DNA from 2 places in the Pseudomonas sp. NPDC078700 genome. Region 1 is predicted to be linked to the other one. Evidence: predicted binding sites of a transcription regulator. Region 1 holds the regulator's gene; the other holds the start of a gene.
The links. Region 1 encodes sigma-54, which starts transcription at its own class of promoters, with help from an activator protein. Its sites were predicted from a motif close to ANTGGCATNNANNTTGCTNT; they were not measured.
Positions count from the first base shown of each region.

Region 1 (10,404 bases):
CAGTAAATCGTCGCGGTAACTTTCCGCCGGAAAGTGAAACGGCACCGGTCCATCTGCCGCGCCGCGCATAAACTGCTGTATGCGCGGGCTCTGCGACTTCATCAATTCATCAGGCGTACCCTGACCCAGCACACGGGTATCGCCCACCACATAAATGTAATCCGCAATACTCGCGGTTTCTGCCAAATCATGGGAAACCACAATACTGGTAATACCCAAGGCATCATTGAGCAGACGAATCAAACGCACCAAAACCCCCATCGCAATAGGGTCTTGGCCAACAAAAGGCTCGTCGTAAATCAAAATCTGAGGATCCAGAGCGATGGCTCGTGCCAAAGCTACACGGCGCTTCATCCCTCCAGACAGCTCATCGGGCATCAACTCGATTGCACCGCGCAGCCCCACGGCCTGCAACTTCATCAGCACAATATCGCGAATCATTTCTTCTGGAAGCTTGGTGTGCACACGCAATGGAAAAGCCACGTTCTCGAATACATCGAGATCCGTAAACAGGGCACCGCTTTGAAACAGCACACCCATTTGTTTACGCATGTCGAACAATTCACTGCGCGACAGTGTCGGCAGGTCAACCCCATTGACCCGCACTTCCCCAGCAGAAGGCCTTAGTTCAGCGGCAATCAGCCTTAACAGGGTCGTCTTGCCGCTTCCGGAAGGCCCCATGATGCCAATTACCTTGCCGCGCGGAATACACACGTCGATATTTTTGAAAATATCTCGATCACCGCGCTTAAAACTGACGTTTTTAAGCTCAACCGCATAATGACTTTCGGCGCCCATCTAAACTCCTTACCAACAGCCTCCCTTGATAGACGCTCGGTTTCAAAATGAAGACACCGCGCCAATCCTCAGGGCCGAATTAGCGCAGCATCATACCACCGACCCAGAAGCGCTCCCAATATTAGCGAAGACGAAAACCACACAGACGCATAACAACTTAGAAAAGGCGGCGCAATTCTAAGATGAGCTGGCCACGCTTTCGGGCTATAATCGCTGGCTTTTACAGAGCATGGCCTGACCGACCGACATGAACCAGTCAAACGATCTGATCAAATCTGCAGAGCGCACCATTCGCCTTGAATTGCAAGCGGTTGAAGAACTGCTGCCACGAATTGATGACAACTTTGTCCGCGCTTGCGAACTGATCCTTTCGAGCAAAGGCCGAGTAGTGGTTGTCGGCATGGGCAAATCCGGTCATGTCGGCAATAAAATTGCCGCGACCTTGGCCAGCACTGGCACCACAGCTTTTTTTGTACATCCGGCTGAAGCCAGCCATGGCGACATGGGCATGATCACCCGCGACGACGTTGTACTGGCGCTCTCCAATTCAGGCTCGACGGCTGAGATTGTCACCTTGCTGCCACTGATCAAACGCCTGGGCATCAAGCTGATCAGCATGACTGGCAACCCGGAGTCAGTTCTGGCCAAAGCGGCCGAAGTCAATCTCGATGCCAGCGTATCGAAAGAAGCCTGCCCGCTTAATCTGGCGCCCACGTCATCGACCACGGCATCATTGGTGCTCGGCGACGCACTGGCGATCGCATTACTCGAAGCACGCGGCTTTACCGCCGAAGACTTTGCCTTTTCACATCCCGGCGGCGCACTGGGCCGGCGTCTACTATTGAAAGTAGAAAACGTCATGCACACTGGTGATGGCCTACCCACAGTCATATCAGGCACCTCGCTTCGCGAAGCGTTACTGGTTATGACCCAAAAAGGCCTCGGCATGACCGTTGTAACAGATTGCAACGGTTTACTCGCCGGAATCTTCACAGATGGCGACCTGCGCAGAACTCTGGACCGGGAAATTGATCTACGCCTTGCAACCATTGACCAAGTCATGACCGCTCACGGCAAAACCGCACGCGCCGAAATGCTCGCGGCTGAAGCGCTGAAGATCATGGAAGACCATAAAATCAGCGCCCTGGTGGTAGTTGATGAAAACGACCGTCCAGTGGGCGCACTAAACATGCATGACCTGTTGCGCGCCGGAGTAATGTAATGACACCTGAATTCAAAGCGCGTGCCTGCGCAATCAAACTGGCAATTTTCGACGTTGACGGCGTACTCACTGACGGCAAGCTATATTTCCTAGTCGATGGCAGTGAATTTAAAACATTTAACACCCTCGATGGCCAGGGCATCAAAATGTTGATCAACTCAGGTGTGCGCACAGCTATTATTACCGGACGCAAGACGCCGGTGGTTGAACGCCGGGCACAAAACCTGGGGATCCAGCACCTATATCAGGGGCGCGAAGACAAACTGGCAGTGCTCGACGAACTGCTTGGTGAACTCGGCCTAAACTATGAACACGTTGCCTACCTGGGTGATGACTTGCCGGATCTGCCGGTTATTCGTCGAGTAGGCTTGGGCATGGCTGTTGCCAGTGCAGACCCTTTTGTCAGGGAACACGCGTTCGCAGTGACCCAGGCTAAAGGCGGTGAAGGCGCCGCTCGTGAGTTCTGCGAGCAGATCATGCTCGCCCAAGGCACCCTTGAAGCTGCTCAAGCAGCCTACCTGTAGACCTGCAAACTATGCGCAAACCATTAAACATTTTGCTCCTCCTGCTTGGCGTGCTGCTAGTCGCCGCAGCGGGCTACTGGAACATCAACCCGGACAGCTTTGCGGACAAACCCGCCAAGACCACTGCGCAAAACACAATCGACTTCTATGTGGTCAACTCTAAAACCGTGCAATATCAGCCTGACGGTACATTGCATTACGAGATGACTGCCGACAAAGTCGAGCATGCCAAAGCCTCGGATATCTCCTACCTCACCCAGCCAGACCTGCTGCTGTACCGTGAAGGAGAGTTGCCATGGCATGTCCAAAGCGAGAAAGGCGAAGTTTCACCTGGCGGTAAAGAGGTCGAGCTGATTGATAAAGTTCGCGTTGAGCGCACCGATGCAAAAGGTCGCCCAACCTTGCTTACGACCAGTCGTCTTACGGTAATTCCCGATAAGGAATATGCGCAGACCCAGCAAGCCGTTAGAATTGAAGCGGCCAACGGGGTGACCACGGCGCAAGGAATGAAAGCGTATTTAAATGACAGCCGGATGCTCCTGCTGTCCAACGTAAGAGGCCAGCATGAGGTTCGTTAAAACCCTCCCCCTTCTACTCAGCTTAGGTGCATCGCTAGGAAGCGTTAATGCCTGGGCTTTGCCAACTGATCGCGATCAACCGATCCGCGTACAGGCCGACAGTGCCGAGCTTGACGACAAGCAAGGCGTGGCAGTGTACCGCGGTGATGTCGTGATCACCCAAGGCACCATGAAAATCACCGGCGACACTGTCACCATTACGCAGAACGCCAAAGGCGAAGTCGATGTCTTTACCTCCGTCGGACGCCCTGCGTATTACGAACAGAAGCCTGCAGTCGACAAAGAGATCGTCAAAGCCTACGGCCTGACCATTCAGTACTTTTCCGCCAACGAGCGCATTGTGCTGATTGACCAAGCCAAAGTCATCCAAGAGGGTAATACCTTCGAGGGCGAAAAAATTGTCTACGATACGCAGCGCCAAATCGTCAATGCTGGCCGCGCAAATGGCACCAAGGTGACCACGCCGCGCCCGCGTATCGATATGGTGATTCAGCCGAAGAACAAACCCACCCAAGGGCAGTAATTAATGGCTACATTGAAAGCCCAACACCTGGCTAAAAGCTACAAAAGCCGCCAGGTTGTCCGTGACGTTAGCCTAAGCATAGACAGCGGCCAAATCGTCGGCCTGCTTGGCCCTAACGGTGCAGGTAAAACCACCTGCTTCTACATGATTGTGGGCTTAGTCCAGGCTGACCAGGGTCGGATCCTGATTGATGACCTCGATGTCAGCCACCAGCCAATGCATGGCCGTGCCCGTGCAGGCATTGGCTACCTGCCGCAAGAAGCTTCCATTTTTCGCAAGCTCAGCGTGGCCGATAACATCATGGCAATTCTTGAGACGCGTAAAGAGCTGGACCGTGCAGGCCGCGAGGCTGAATTGGAGAGCCTGCTTGAGGAATTCCATATTCACCACATTCGTGACAACCTGGGCATGAGCCTTTCTGGCGGCGAGCGGCGTCGCGTTGAAATCGCGCGCGCCTTGGCCACTGCACCAAAATTTATCTTACTTGATGAACCATTTGCCGGTGTCGACCCGATTTCGGTCGGCGACATTAAGCAAATCATTCACCACTTAAAAGCCAAAGGTATCGGCGTATTGATTACCGACCACAATGTGCGCGAAACACTGGATATTTGCGAAACAGCCTATATCGTCAGTGACGGCCAGCTCATTGCAGAAGGTGATTCAGAAGCCATTCTGGCTAACCAGACAGTTAAAGAAGTCTACTTGGGTCATGAATTCCGCCTTTAAATGGGGTTTTTCTCGCCCAATTAGCGTCAACAGCTAGGCAAAGCACTGCGATTCAGGCATATAATTTGCTTCCTTGAGGCGCCTTATCAGGTGCCCTGTAGTGGATTGCGCAGAGACGCCGGTAAATAAGGTCTGCAATGAAACCATCGCTAGTCCTGAAGATGGGCCAGCAGCTGACGATGACTCCTCAGCTGCAACAAGCCATTCGCTTACTCCAACTGTCGACCTTGGATCTTCAACAAGAAATCCAGGAGGCACTGGAGTCAAACCCAATGCTTGAACGCCAAGAAGATGGCGAAGACTTCGATAATTCGGACCCTATGGCCGACGGCGCAGAAACTGCGCCTGTCGAGCAGCCGGTTCAACAAGACACCTACGAAGAAAGCAGCAACCACCAAGATGCTCCACAAACTGTGGACAACCTGGACGACGGCGAGTGGAATGAACGCATTCCCAATGAGCTGCCTATCGATACTGCCTGGGAAGACGTCTACCAAACCAGTGCCAGCAGCTTGCCGAGCAGCAGCAATGACGACGACGAGTGGGATTTCACCACCCGCACCTCTACCGGTGAGAGCCTGCAGAGCCATATGCTCTGGCAGCTCAACCTGTCGCCAATGTCCGACAAAGATCGCTTGATTGCAGTCACCCTGATCGACTGCATCAACCCCCAAGGCTACCTCGAAGAAACCCTCGAAGAGATTCTCGAAGCCTTTGATCCAGAATTGGATATCGAGCTTGACGAGATTGAGGCCGTCCTGCACCGCATCCAGCAGTTTGAGCCGTCAGGCATTGCTGCCCGCGACTTGCGCGAATGCCTGACCTTACAGCTACGCCAACTGTCCGCCAAGACGCCTTGGCTGGCAGAAGCACAGCGCCTGGCTAATGATTACCTGGATCTGCTTGGCAATCGGGATTACAGCCAACTGATGCGCCGCATGAAGCTCAAGGAAGACGAGCTGCGTCAGGTTATCGAACTGATCCAGAGCCTTAACCCACGCCCAGGCTCGCAGATTGAATCAAGCGAGCCTGAATACGTGGTGCCCGACGTCATCGTGCGCAAGCACAACGAGCGCTGGCTGGTTGAGCTCAACCAAGAGGCTATGCCTCGGCTGCGGGTCAATGCCCAATATGCAGGTTTTGTGCGCCGTGCTGACTCCAGCGCTGACAACACCTTTATGCGCAATCAGTTGCAAGAAGCCCGCTGGTTTATCAAAAGCCTGCAGAGCCGTAACGAAACCTTGATGAAAGTCGCGACCCAGATTGTCGAGCATCAGCGCGGCTTTCTTGATTACGGTGACGAAGCGATGAAGCCGCTGGTACTACACGATATCGCCGAGGCAGTTGGCATGCACGAGTCGACCATCTCGCGCGTTACCACACAAAAATTCATGCATACCCCGCGCGGCATTTACGAGTTGAAATACTTCTTCTCAAGCCATGTCAGCACTTCCGAAGGCGGAGAATGCTCGTCTACAGCGATCCGCGCGATCATCAAAAAACTGGTTGCAGCGGAAAATGCAAAAAAGCCGTTGAGTGACAGCAAGATCGCTGGTTTACTGGAGGAACAAGGCATTCAGGTAGCTCGCCGCACAGTTGCTAAATACCGTGAATCCCTCGGTATCGCGCCTTCAAGTGAACGCAAGCGATTGATGTAACAGCTGATGAACAGGAAAATCGTCTCACCCAGTATCGAACTGGCCCACGCCTCGCTAAAAGCAGCCATACTGCTCTTATCCAGAGTGTGAAATTGCCAGACTCGCTGACTGAGAGCTTTTCGCGCCACAGTGTTCCGGCGGCAAGCAAAACAGCTTGTCTCTTACACACGGCAACAAGGAGAATGCGGTATGCAAGTCAACATCAGTGGACACCAGCTAGATGTGACCGACGCCCTGCGTGACTACATCGACGAAAAATTCAGTCGACTAGAACGCCACTTCGACAAGATTACGAATGTGCAAGTCATTATGGAGGTCGAGAAGCTCAAACAGAAAATCGAAGCCACCTTACACATTGCGGGCGGCGAAATAGTCGCCAATGCCGAACACGATGATATGTATGCAGCAATCGATTTACTGACTGACAAACTCGACAGACAACTTATCAAGCACAAGGAAAAGCAGCTCGACCGTCAACAGGGTGCAATGGCCCGTTGATATCGCCCAACTCCTATGATCCGACTTGAAAATATCCTGACCCCCGGCCGTTCCTTGGTGAACGTGCCGGGCGGCAGCAAAAAACGTGTTCTCGAACAGATTGCCAACTTGGTTGCGCGCGAACTGCCCGACCTCGATGGACAAGACATTTTCGAAAGCCTGATTGCCCGCGAGAAACTCGGGTCCACCGGTTTTGGTAATGGCATCGCCATTCCACACTGCCGCCTGCCCGCTTGCAATGCGCCAATCAGTGCATTGCTCAGGCTTGACTCCGCTGTAGATTTCGACGCGATCGATGGCGCACCGGTAGATTTGCTATTCGTCCTGCTGGTTCCTGAAGCCGCCACGGATGAACACCTGGAACTGCTTCGTCAAATCGCGAGCATGCTTGATCGCAGCGATGTACGTGAACGATTGCGCCAGGCCCAAAGCAATGACGCCCTGTATCAAGTTGTTGTCGATATCCAGAACAACAGCTAAATGGCAGAGAACTCCCATGCGCTTGATTATTGTCAGCGGTCGCTCAGGATCAGGTAAAAGTACGGCCCTTGCTGTTCTCGAGGACAACGGCTTTTACTGCATTGATAACCTGCCAGCCAGCTTGCTGCCGCAACTCGCTGAGCGAGCGCTTCAGCAGCAAGATTCAGTTCGCCCCAATGTCGCGGTGTCAATTGACGCTCGTAACCTGCCAAGCGATCTGAATATGTTCCCAGAGCTGCTTGAACAAGTGCGTGCACGCAATGTTCAGTGCGATCTACTGTACCTGGATGCAAACGAAGAAACCTTGCTCAAGCGTTTCTCGGAAACCCGCAGGCGTCATCCACTGACTAACGACAATCGTTCGTTAGCAGAAGCCATTACCGATGAAGCGCTGCTGCTTGAGCCAATCATCGATCTGGCCGACCTAAAGATCGACACCACCCACCTGAATCTCTACCAGCTGCGCGATACCCTCGCTCTGCGCCTGTTGAACAAGCCAGATCCGGGCACAGCATTTCTGGTTGAGTCCTTTGGCTTTAAGCGTGGCATGCCAGTTGATGCCGACGTGGTATTTGATGTGCGCTGCCTGCCGAACCCCTACTGGCGGCCTGAGTTGCGCGACTTTTCAGGCCTCGAAAAGCCGGTTTCAGACTACCTGGACAGTCAGCCGGATGTTCAAGAGATGTATCAGGACATCCATGACTATCTGAGTAAGTGGTTGCCACGTTTTGCGGCCAGCAATCGCGCCTATGTCACTATCGCAATTGGCTGCACAGGCGGGCATCATCGCTCGGTGTATATTGCCAATCGTTTGGGCAAAGCACTCAAAACGCAGCTCAAAAACGTCCAGACTCGCCACCGCGACCTCAGTTAAGGAATCGCCGCGATGCCCGCCTGCGAAGTAATCATCATTAACAAGCTCGGTTTGCATGCACGGGCTGCCGCTAAATTTGTCGGTGTAGCCAGCCAATACCCGTGCTCCATTAAAGTAGGCCGCACATCAGAAAGTCTGGTCGATGGCAAAAGCATCATGTCGGTCATGATGCTCGCCGCCGGCAAAGGCACCTCAATTCACCTGTTCACCGATGGCGATCAAGATGAGCAGGCGCTCGAAGCAATCCTGGAGTTGATCAACAACTTCTTCGACGAAGGCGAGTAAGACACCGAGGCGGGTGGACAACCTGAATTGTCCACCGACATCCCTCTTAACTGCCTGCAACAGTCATGCGTTCGATCAATACAGAACCGGTGCGGATGCTGCTACGCAGCTCAAGATCATTACCTACCGCAACAATTTGCTTGAACATGTCACGCATATTGCCAGCAATGGTCACCTCTTGGACCGGGAACTGGATTTCGCCATTTTCAACCCAATAGCCGCCCGCCCCCCGCGAGTAATCGCCAGTGACCATATTCAGGCCATGGCCCATCAACTCAGTGACCAGCAGGCCACGGCCCATGCGTTTGATCAATGCTTGCTGATCTTCATCACCATGGGTAACAAACAGGTTATGCACACCCCCTGCATTGGCGGTACTTGGCATGCCCAACTTGCGCCCTGAGTAGGTACCCAGCACATAGGACAGCAACTCGCCGTTCTCAACAAAGGATTTGGCATACGTGGCCAAACCATCGCCATCGAATGAAGCGCTGGCCATAGCCCGCGGAATATGCGGACGCTCATCCAAACTCAGCCACTCAGGGAACAGCTGTTGGCCGATAGTGCCCTCCAGAAATGAAGACTTACGGTAGATACTGCCGCCTGAAATAGCCCCGAGGAAGCTGCTGAACAACCCCGTTGCCAACTCAGCCGCAAACAATACCGGCACTTCACAGGTGGGCACCGGGCGCGCACCAAGTCGACTCACCGAGCGCATGGCTGCACGTACGCCAATGTCTTCTGGGCTGGCCAGCAGCTCACCCTGGCGGTTAACGTCATACCAATAATCACGCTGCATAAGCCCGCCTTCTTCGGCGATCATCACACAACTCAAACTGTGTCGGGTGCTGGCATAACCGCCGACGAAGCCATTGCTGTTGCCATAGACCCGGCAACCTTGATGCGTGCTCAGGGAGGTACCATCGGCATTTTTTATCCGCTTATCCGCCTCAAATGCCGCGTTCTCACAACGTAAAGCATGCTCAATTGATTGCTCTGGGGTTATCGACCAAGCGTGGTAGAGATCCAAATCAGGCAGATCACGCGCCATCAGTGCGGCGTCGGCAAGGCCAGCGCTTTCGTCTTCCGAAGCATGTTTGGCAATGGCCAAGGCAGCTGCCACTGTTTCGCGAATGGCTGCATCACCGGTCGCAGAGGTGCTTGCAGAGCCTTTACGCTGACCGAGGTACAAGGTGATGCCGAAACCTTGATCACGATTGAACTCGACCGTTTCAACCTCGCGTTGGCGCACTGTAGTCGATAAGCCTTGCTCAACAGAGACCGCAACCTCACAGGCACTGGCACCCTGTTTTTTGGCTTCAGCGATAATCTGCTCCACTTGCGCCTGTAACTGCGGCACCGCTTGTGGACCGACGGCTTCTACTGAACTCATATTCACTCCTGAAATTATTTTCGCTGTGAGCAGCACCCTGTCGGGCCTAACCGCTTACAACGAAGAACTAACTGCTATCATGACGGGGTTTTCCACTGGATCGCCCCCATGTCTGAATACTTTGACGACTCCTCCGCAGAGAAAAGCAAAACCCAGGTCAAACGCGAGCTGCATGCTTTGCAAGATCTCGGTCAACGTCTGGCTGCTCTAAAGCCGGACCTGCTAAACAAATTGCCACTCACCGAAGAGCTGCGTACTGCGCTGGCTGAAGCGCCCAAACACACCGCTAATTCGGCAAAAAAACGTCACACCCAATTCATCGGCCGGTTGATGCGTGATCAGGACACTGACGCGATTCTGACCCTGCTTGATCAACTTGACGCCTCAACCCGTCAATACAACGAACGCTTTCACGCCCTTGAGCGTTGGCGCGACCGTTTACTCAATGGCACCGATGAAACCCTTGAAAGCTTTGTCGGCGAATACCCTGAAGCTGACCGCCAACACCTGCGCCAGTTAATCCGCCAAGGCCAACACGAAACCGCGCAAAACAAAGCACCAGCGGCATCTCGTAAAATCTTCAAATACATCCGTGAGCTAGACGAAAGTAAACGCGGCCTGCGTTAACCTCGCGAAAGCCACTGCGCAGGACCTTCCTGCACATAGAAACTGCAAAGACAGCTCAGTTACTCATGAGCCGGGTCTTTGCAGTTTTTTGCATTAGCCGCCAGTCCCCCCCACGGTGATTGCATCGATTTTCAAGGTTGGCTGGCCTACGCCAACGGGAACCGACTGACCGTCTTTGCCGCAAGTACCCACGCCACTGTCCAGAGCCAAATCAT
Region 1 is NZ_JBITUI010000005.1:273,484-283,887, reverse strand. It holds gene ACIGCM_RS18760 (ATP-binding cassette domain-containing protein) at 1-798, opposite strand, end outside; gene ACIGCM_RS18755 (KpsF/GutQ family sugar-phosphate isomerase) at 1,046-2,020, shown strand; gene ACIGCM_RS18750 (KdsC family phosphatase) at 2,020-2,544, shown strand; gene lptC (LPS export ABC transporter periplasmic protein LptC) at 2,556-3,122, shown strand; gene lptA (lipopolysaccharide transport periplasmic protein LptA) at 3,109-3,645, shown strand; gene lptB (LPS export ABC transporter ATP-binding protein) at 3,649-4,374, shown strand; gene ACIGCM_RS18730 (RNA polymerase factor sigma-54) at 4,512-6,032, shown strand; gene hpf (ribosome hibernation-promoting factor, HPF/YfiA family) at 6,222-6,530, shown strand; gene ptsN (PTS IIA-like nitrogen regulatory protein PtsN) at 6,546-7,010, shown strand; gene rapZ (RNase adapter RapZ) at 7,027-7,884, shown strand; gene ACIGCM_RS18710 (HPr family phosphocarrier protein) at 7,897-8,169, shown strand; gene pmbA (metalloprotease PmbA) at 8,216-9,562, opposite strand; gene yjgA (ribosome biogenesis factor YjgA) at 9,671-10,189, shown strand; gene tldD (metalloprotease TldD) at 10,283-10,404, opposite strand, start outside.

Region 2 (7,155 bases), on a different contig from region 1:
TCTTGACTGTCGAACTACCGGGCTGGGCCCGATACAACAGTTCAAGCCTGCCTGTGCCATTTTTATAATGGTATTGCAACTTTACCAAGGGATCATTCTGGCTGCCCGGCTGATCCTTACTGTGGATTTGGCCCACCACTACTTTGTTCTTACTGGGCACTACATTGACCGAGAGTACGGCGTTTAAATAGTTATCGCCGTCTTTGTAATACCAGTTACGCAGTGTTCCATCGGCGTAGGTTTCACGTAATTCACTACGGGGATAACTGGCATCTTCGGTGCGTGAGCCTGTAACAGGCACCCAAAATACGACCGTTTCTTTAGCCTCATGGCGAAAGTACTGGCTTGAGTAACCGCTTTGTATGCGGGCCGCGCTAATTTCAGTGGGGCTCGGGGGTGTGGGGACAGATAGATTCCACGTAGACAGATCAAACACATTAGATCCTTAGAGGGTCGCCGATCAGTGAACAAATTTAATTGCCACTGTTCGGCGATCCTTGCTGTGCTAGGTTCAACGCATCTGACCAATGGAGTCCAGAACTGCTAGTTAGACGGTTTTTTGCCATCGCAGCAAGGCTCGTCGGTCATTCATAACTTGGCTTTACGCCGCAGGTCGATGCTGTTTCTGATAGAGGAACTCCAACACTGCTGCCCGATATTCGTGATAACGCGAATCATGGGCCAGGGCCATGCGATTCCGTGGCCTTGGCAGTTCGACCTGAAGGATTTCTCCTACCGTTGCTGAAGGGCCGTTACTCATCATCACAATCCGGTCAGAGAGCAGTACGGCTTCATCAACATCATGGGTGATCATGATGACCGTGTTGCCCAGGTCGGCGTGAATTTCCATCAACGAGTCCTGCAGGTGTGCCCGGGTGAGGGCATCTAGCGCACCAAAGGGCTCGTCCATCAGCAGCACCTTAGGTTGCATGGCCAATGCCCTTGCAATGCCTATGCGTTGCTTCATCCCACCGGAGATCTCACTGGGACGTTTATCGCGAGCGTGATTCATGTGCACGAGTTCTAGGTTGTGCTCAATCCATTCACGCATTTCGGCTTTGCTTTTGCTGTTCTTAAATACCTGGCGTACGGCTAGCTCAATATTCTGGTAGCAACTCAGCCATGGCAGCAGGCTGTGATTTTGAAATACAACGGCTCGCTCAGGGCCTGGCGCGTTGACTTCGCGACTGTCCAGAATGACACCGCCAGTTGTGGCTTGATAAAGCCCTGCAACGATGTTCAGCACGGTTGACTTGCCGCAACCGGAATGGCCAATCAAAGAAACAAACTCGCCCTTGGTAATTTTTAGGTTGACGTTTTCTAGCGCACAAAACAGACCTTTATCAGTCGGAAAACTGATACCAACGCCAGTGAGTTCAAGGTGTGAAGTATTCATGGAAAATCCTCAATGATTAACGCAGGTCGGCGTTTTTATCCCAGCTCACGTATTTTTGCAGGGCAAGCATCAGGCGATCTAATGCGAAGCCGATCAGGCCAATTACGATCACGGCAACCATGATGCGTCCAAGGGAGTTGGAGCTTCCATTCTGGAACTCATCCCAAATGAATTTTCCCAGTCCAGGGTTTTGCGCAAGCATTTCGGCGGCGATCAAGACCATCCAGCCGGTTGCCAGCGACAGCCGCAAGCCGGTGAATATCATAGGAATGGCAGCGGGAAGCACAATTCGTCGAATGTGGCTGATCGGTGAAAGGCTGAGCACCCGGCTAACGTTTTGTAAGTCTTTATCGAGATTCGCCACACCCACGATGGTATTAATCACCGTTGGCCACAGGCAGCACAGAGCAACGGTGACTGCCGAGGTAATAAATGATTTTGCAAACAGTGGATCGGTACTGGTGTAAACGGCGCTGACAACCATGGTCACAAGGGGCAACCAGGCCAGTGGAGAAATGGGTTTGAAGATCTGAATCAGCGGGTTGATTGCGTTGTACAGCGGTTTACTCAGGCCGCAGACAATGCCCAGGGGGATGGCGATCAATGAGGCGATGATAAAACCAGTCATCACCGTATAGAGGCTGGTGATGATTTGTTTGAAGAAGGTCGGTTTGCCGGTGTAGGGACGGATCTTTACCTCGGCGCTTGGGTTTTTACTGAGCAGGGCAGCATTGCGCATATCTTGGCGCTGATAGAAGGCCGACTCACGCTTGGCCTCGCGTTGGTGCTCATCGACCAAGTTATTGAACTGAATGGCGACTTGAGCAGGGCCAGGAAAGGTTCCCAGGCTGGTGTTGATACTGCCCGCAACCATTTGCCAGAACAGCAGAAAGGCTGCGAGGCCGATAATCGGCATCAGCAGGTTGGGCAGCCAGCGCTTGAAGGCAGCATGGCGTGCGCTCTTCATGGTCTGGGTAATTTGTTCGGTGATGGCTGGGTTACTCATCAGCTAATCCTCGGTAGACACGCCATCAGGTTGCGCTGATGGCTTAATCACATTGCGCTCAATGGCACGGGTGCTATCAGATGAAAAACGCTAAGGCCTACAGCACAGAGTCGTGCTTCAAGCCGATTTTCATCTGCTCGATGTAGGCATTTGGTTGGCTGCCGTCATAGGTCAAACCATCAATGAACTCGCTGGTTGGCGCGCGAAAACCTTTTTCATCCAATGGCGGGAAGTCGCTGGCTTTTGCCTTACCTTCAGCAATCAACTCGTCCGCTGCCTGGCGGTAAACAGCCGGTAAATAAACTTGCTTGGCGATGTCGAAATACCAGCTATCAGGTTTGGCATCGGCGATCTGGCCCCAGCGGCGCATTTGTGTGAGGTACCAGATGGCGTCTGAGTAGTAGGGGTAGGTGGCGTTATAGCGGAAGAACACGTTGAAGTCCGGCACCTCGCGCTTATCACTCTTTTCGTATTCAAAGGTGCCTGTCATTGAATTGGCGATGACTTTGGCGTCTGCCCCTACATATTCAGGGCGCGACAGAATCTCTACGGCCTCCTGGCGGTTGGCATTGTTGTTTTCGTCGAGCCACATGGCGGCACGAATCAGTGCTTTAACCAGGCGCTTGTGGGTCTCAGGGTTTGCATCAGCCCATTTCTTCGACACCCCAAGAACTTTTTCCGGGTTGTTCTTCCAGATTTCATAATCGGTTATTACAGGGACGCCAATGCCCTTGAACACTGCTTGTTGGTTCCACGGCTCACCTACGCTGTAGCCATTGATGGTGCCAGCTTCCATGGTTGAAGGCATTTGCGGTGGCGGGGTGACTGAGAGCAAGGCATCCGCGTCAAGGGTGCCAGAGATGTCGCCTTTGGCTGGCGCATAGTAGCCAGGGTTGATCCCACCTGCCGCGAGCCAGTAACGCAGTTCATAGTTATGGGTGGAGACTGGAAAGACCATGCCCATGTTGAACGGCTTGCCTTGCGCCTTGTAGCGTTCAATCACAGGTTTGAGCGCATCGGCCTTGATCGGGTGGACTGGTTTGCCATCCTGCATGGGTACGTTTTTCTTCATCTCATTCCATACATCGTTGGAAACCGTGATGCCGTTGCCGTTGAGATCCATGGAGAATGCGGTGACTATCTGTGCTTTGGTGCCAAATCCGATCGTTGCACCAAGAGGCTGGCCGGCGAGCATATGCGCACCGTCAAGTTCGCCTGTGATTACCCTGTCGAGCAAGACCTTCCAGTTGGCTTGCGCTTCAAGGGTGACATACAGCCCTTCGTCCTCGAAATAACCCTTCTCATAGGCGATAGCTAAAGGCGCCATGTCGGTGAGCTTGATAAAGCCGAGTTTGAGTTCTGCCTTCTCAGGTTCAGCCGCGCTGACTGACAGAGCGCTTGCGAGTAAGAGTGCGGCGCAAGTAACGCCTGCCAGAGTTTTTTTGAGTAATGAGCACGGTGGTTTGCAAGGATGCATTGAAATTCCTCAGCTATCAGAAACGAAAAAAGACGTCGAAACTTGCCCGCAATAAAACAGCGAGCAACTTTGACGTCTTTGTCTATTTCGTCCCGATCACCGCCGTTGGCGACCCGAAGACGGATGTACCAAGGCTACTGCAAAGCGCTTGCCAGTCTGTGGCTTAGGCAGGGATTTAGTTATATTTTCAAAGAGAAAAATATATATAAAACAATAAGATAAATAATATATCTAATGTTATTTAATACTATGGGTGCTGGCTATGATCTGTTGTTTTTCAACCTCGCGCTGTACCACGCTGGTGCGCAGCTATAGGCATATGCATTTAGCATGTGCAATAACGGCGCAGATCATCCGAGGCATCGCCATGGGGGTTCCATAAGCGGCTGCCTCAGTTAAGCCGCGCTAATCAGAATCAGCTGGCAGGGCGTTTACGAGGCTCTTCGACGAAATCCTTGAGCCAGCGCAGCACTTCCACGGCCTCCCAGCGTGTGGGGTCAAACATTGCATAGACCAGGCCTTGATAACCGACTACGTCCAGCGGACGGTGATAGCCCGCGCGCTGAAAAAGCGCTTCGATTTCTGCAAAGCAGGTGTTGAAGTGGAGCCTGTTGAAGGGTGTTTTGCCTTCAGTCACGATCCCCTCAAGGTGCAGCTCGTCAACGGTGGCACGCACCTTTTCCAGAGGCATCCGGTTAACTGTTTGTTTTAATTGCATTACGTCCAGCATCGTTGCGCTCCTAATCAAACCTTTGCGGTATCTGACGCAGCCCTGTCAGATGGCGTGAGTAAGGTTAATATAAAAGTACTGTACAAATAAACAGTATTCGACGATAGTCATTCCATCGCACTGCAAATTTCACTCATCTGCGATGGTCTGACGGCAACAACGCCCCCAGCCCATTGGTTACGCAAAGGGGTATCTAGCAATGCAACAGATGCTGATGACAGTTTTGGTATTGGTCATGCTCAGTGGTTGTGCACAGCCATCACTTGAGCAACCCAAAGCAAATGGCACCTATTTGGTGATTGATCATAACGACGCCTGGGCAGTGGTCATTTCTGACGGCAAGCGCGTTGAAGAACATGGCTTGGTTATTGATGTGATTGGCATGCCAAAGCAAGGTGCTGCCGTTGCCAATAGCTATGTGATCGACACACCTAATTGCGGACGTGTGCAGTGGATGGCGCAGCATGATGATGTTGCTGAAGGTGCAACCAGTTTGATGGCGCTTAGTTACAACAAGCAGTTGACTGCATCGAGCTGTGTTATTGGCGAGGGGCTGAGCAATGTGTGGACCGTACTCGATTACTCAAGTTGATTCAGTTTGTATCGACATGCTCGGTGAGCATGTCGATCAGGGCGCTTTACTTAGCCGGCTTAACCGTAGTGCCGGGCAGTAGACCATCCGTTCTGAACATATTCTTGATACCGCGCAAGGCCTGACGTATACGGTCTTGGTTTTCAATCAAGGCAAAGCGCACGTGATCATCCCCGTAGTCGCCAAAACCGATGCCAGGTGAGACGCAGACCTTTGCTTCAGCCAGCAGCTTTTTAGCAAACTCTAAAGAACCAAGCGCGGCGTAGTGCTCGGGTATTTTGGCCCAAACGTACATTGATGCCTTAGGGTTCTCGACCATCCAGCCAAGCTCGTGCAGGCCCTTGACCATCAGGTTTCGGCGCTGCCGGTATTGCTCGGCGATATCGCGGACACATTGTTGATCACCCTCAAGCGCCGCAATGGCTGCGACCTGAAGCGGGGTGAAGGTGCCATAGTCGTGGTAGCTCTTGATTCGCGCCAGTGCGTTGACCAACTCCTTATTGCCGACCATAAAGCCAATCCGCCAGCCCGCCATGTTGTAGCTTTTGGACAGGGTGAAAAACTCTACCGCGACATCTTTGGCTCCTGGCACCTGCATGATCGAGGGTGCCGTCCAGCCGTCGTAGACGATATCGGCGTAGGCCAGATCATGCACCACCAACACATCGTATTGTTTGGCGAGTGCGACCACCCGCTCGAAGAAGTCCAGCTCAACACATTGGGCCGTAGGGTTGGATGGGAAGCCCAGTATGATCATCTTCGGCTTAGGGATGGACTCGCGAATGGCGCGTTCCAACTCAGCGAAAAAGTCGACGCCAGGCACCAACGGTACTGAGCGCACCTGTGCCCCAGCAAGCACGGCGCCATAAATATGGATCGGGTAACTGGGGTTTGGTACTAACACTGTGTCGCCATGATCCAGCGTTGCCAGCATCAAGTGGGCTAAGCCCTCTTTGGAGCCAATAGTGACGATGGCCTCATCTTCAGGGTCGATATCGACTTGATAGCGTTCGGCATACCACCGTGAAATTGCTCGCCGCAAACGCGGGATGCCCCGTGAGGTTGAGTAGCCGTGAGTGTCTTCGCGCTGGGCAACGGTACAGAGCTTTTCAACAATATGCGGCGGTGTCGGGCCGTCTGGGTTGCCCATGCTAAAGTCGATGATGTCCTCGCCACGGCGGCGAGCAGCCATCTTCAGTTCAGCCGTGATATTGAAAACATAAGGGGGGAGACGATCGATGCGCGCAAAGCGGCGCTTAGCTTGTTCAGCCATGTAAACCTCAAGGTACGTAAGCGCCCGGAACCGTCCGAGCGACGCTGGCCACTGCGGTGGCCTGGTCCGAAGATAAACCCGCCAGCTAGCCCTTGTCGAGTAGCTTCTTGCCCGTTTGCTGGATTTAACTCGTTATCTCTTGTTTGAGCTTAATCAACAACTCGGCAAGCAGGTCTATGTCGGCATCAGTGGTACGCCAAGAGGAAATGCTCAGTCGAAAGGCAGGCCGATCTTGCCAGACCGTCGGTCCAAACCAGACCTGCCCGGAGGCTTGGGCAGCAAGGCGGATTGCAAGGGTCTGTTGATCATCGTCTGCCCGCACTAGCACCTGATTTAGCACCACTCGATTTAGCACCTGGTAGCCAGCAGTTCGCAGGCGTTCGGCCAGGGTGCTGGCTTGACGAATGTGCTGGTCAATCATCTGGCGTAAACCCTCGCGGCCAAGTGAGGCCAAGGCCGCCCAAATGGGAATGCCGCGAGCCCGACGCGAGAATTCCAGATTGAGGTTTTTCTGCGCATCTTTAGACGCACAAGCGTAAGCCGCATCGCTGTTCATTGCCTGAGCCAGCGCATCAGCATCACGGCAAATCGCCATTGCACCATCGTAAGGTGTGTTCAGCCACTTGTGGCCGTCGGTGGTCCAACTGTCAGCCTGCTCGACGCCTTCAGTGAGCTGTTCGG
Region 2 is NZ_JBITUI010000008.1:138,271-145,425, forward strand. It holds gene ACIGCM_RS21975 (polysaccharide lyase family 7 protein) at 1-436, opposite strand, end outside; gene ACIGCM_RS21980 (ABC transporter ATP-binding protein) at 602-1,396, opposite strand; gene ACIGCM_RS21985 (ABC transporter permease) at 1,413-2,402, opposite strand; gene ACIGCM_RS21990 (CmpA/NrtA family ABC transporter substrate-binding protein) at 2,500-3,879, opposite strand; gene ACIGCM_RS21995 (transcriptional regulator) at 4,295-4,609, opposite strand; gene ACIGCM_RS22000 (hypothetical protein) at 4,809-5,201, shown strand; gene alaC (alanine transaminase) at 5,248-6,474, opposite strand; gene ACIGCM_RS22010 (pyridoxal phosphate-dependent decarboxylase family protein) at 6,599-7,155, opposite strand, start outside.
Region 2: ACIGCM_RS21990 (CmpA/NrtA family ABC transporter substrate-binding protein) is a predicted target of sigma-54. The motif match lies at 4,016-4,035, and genes of this name have one in related genera.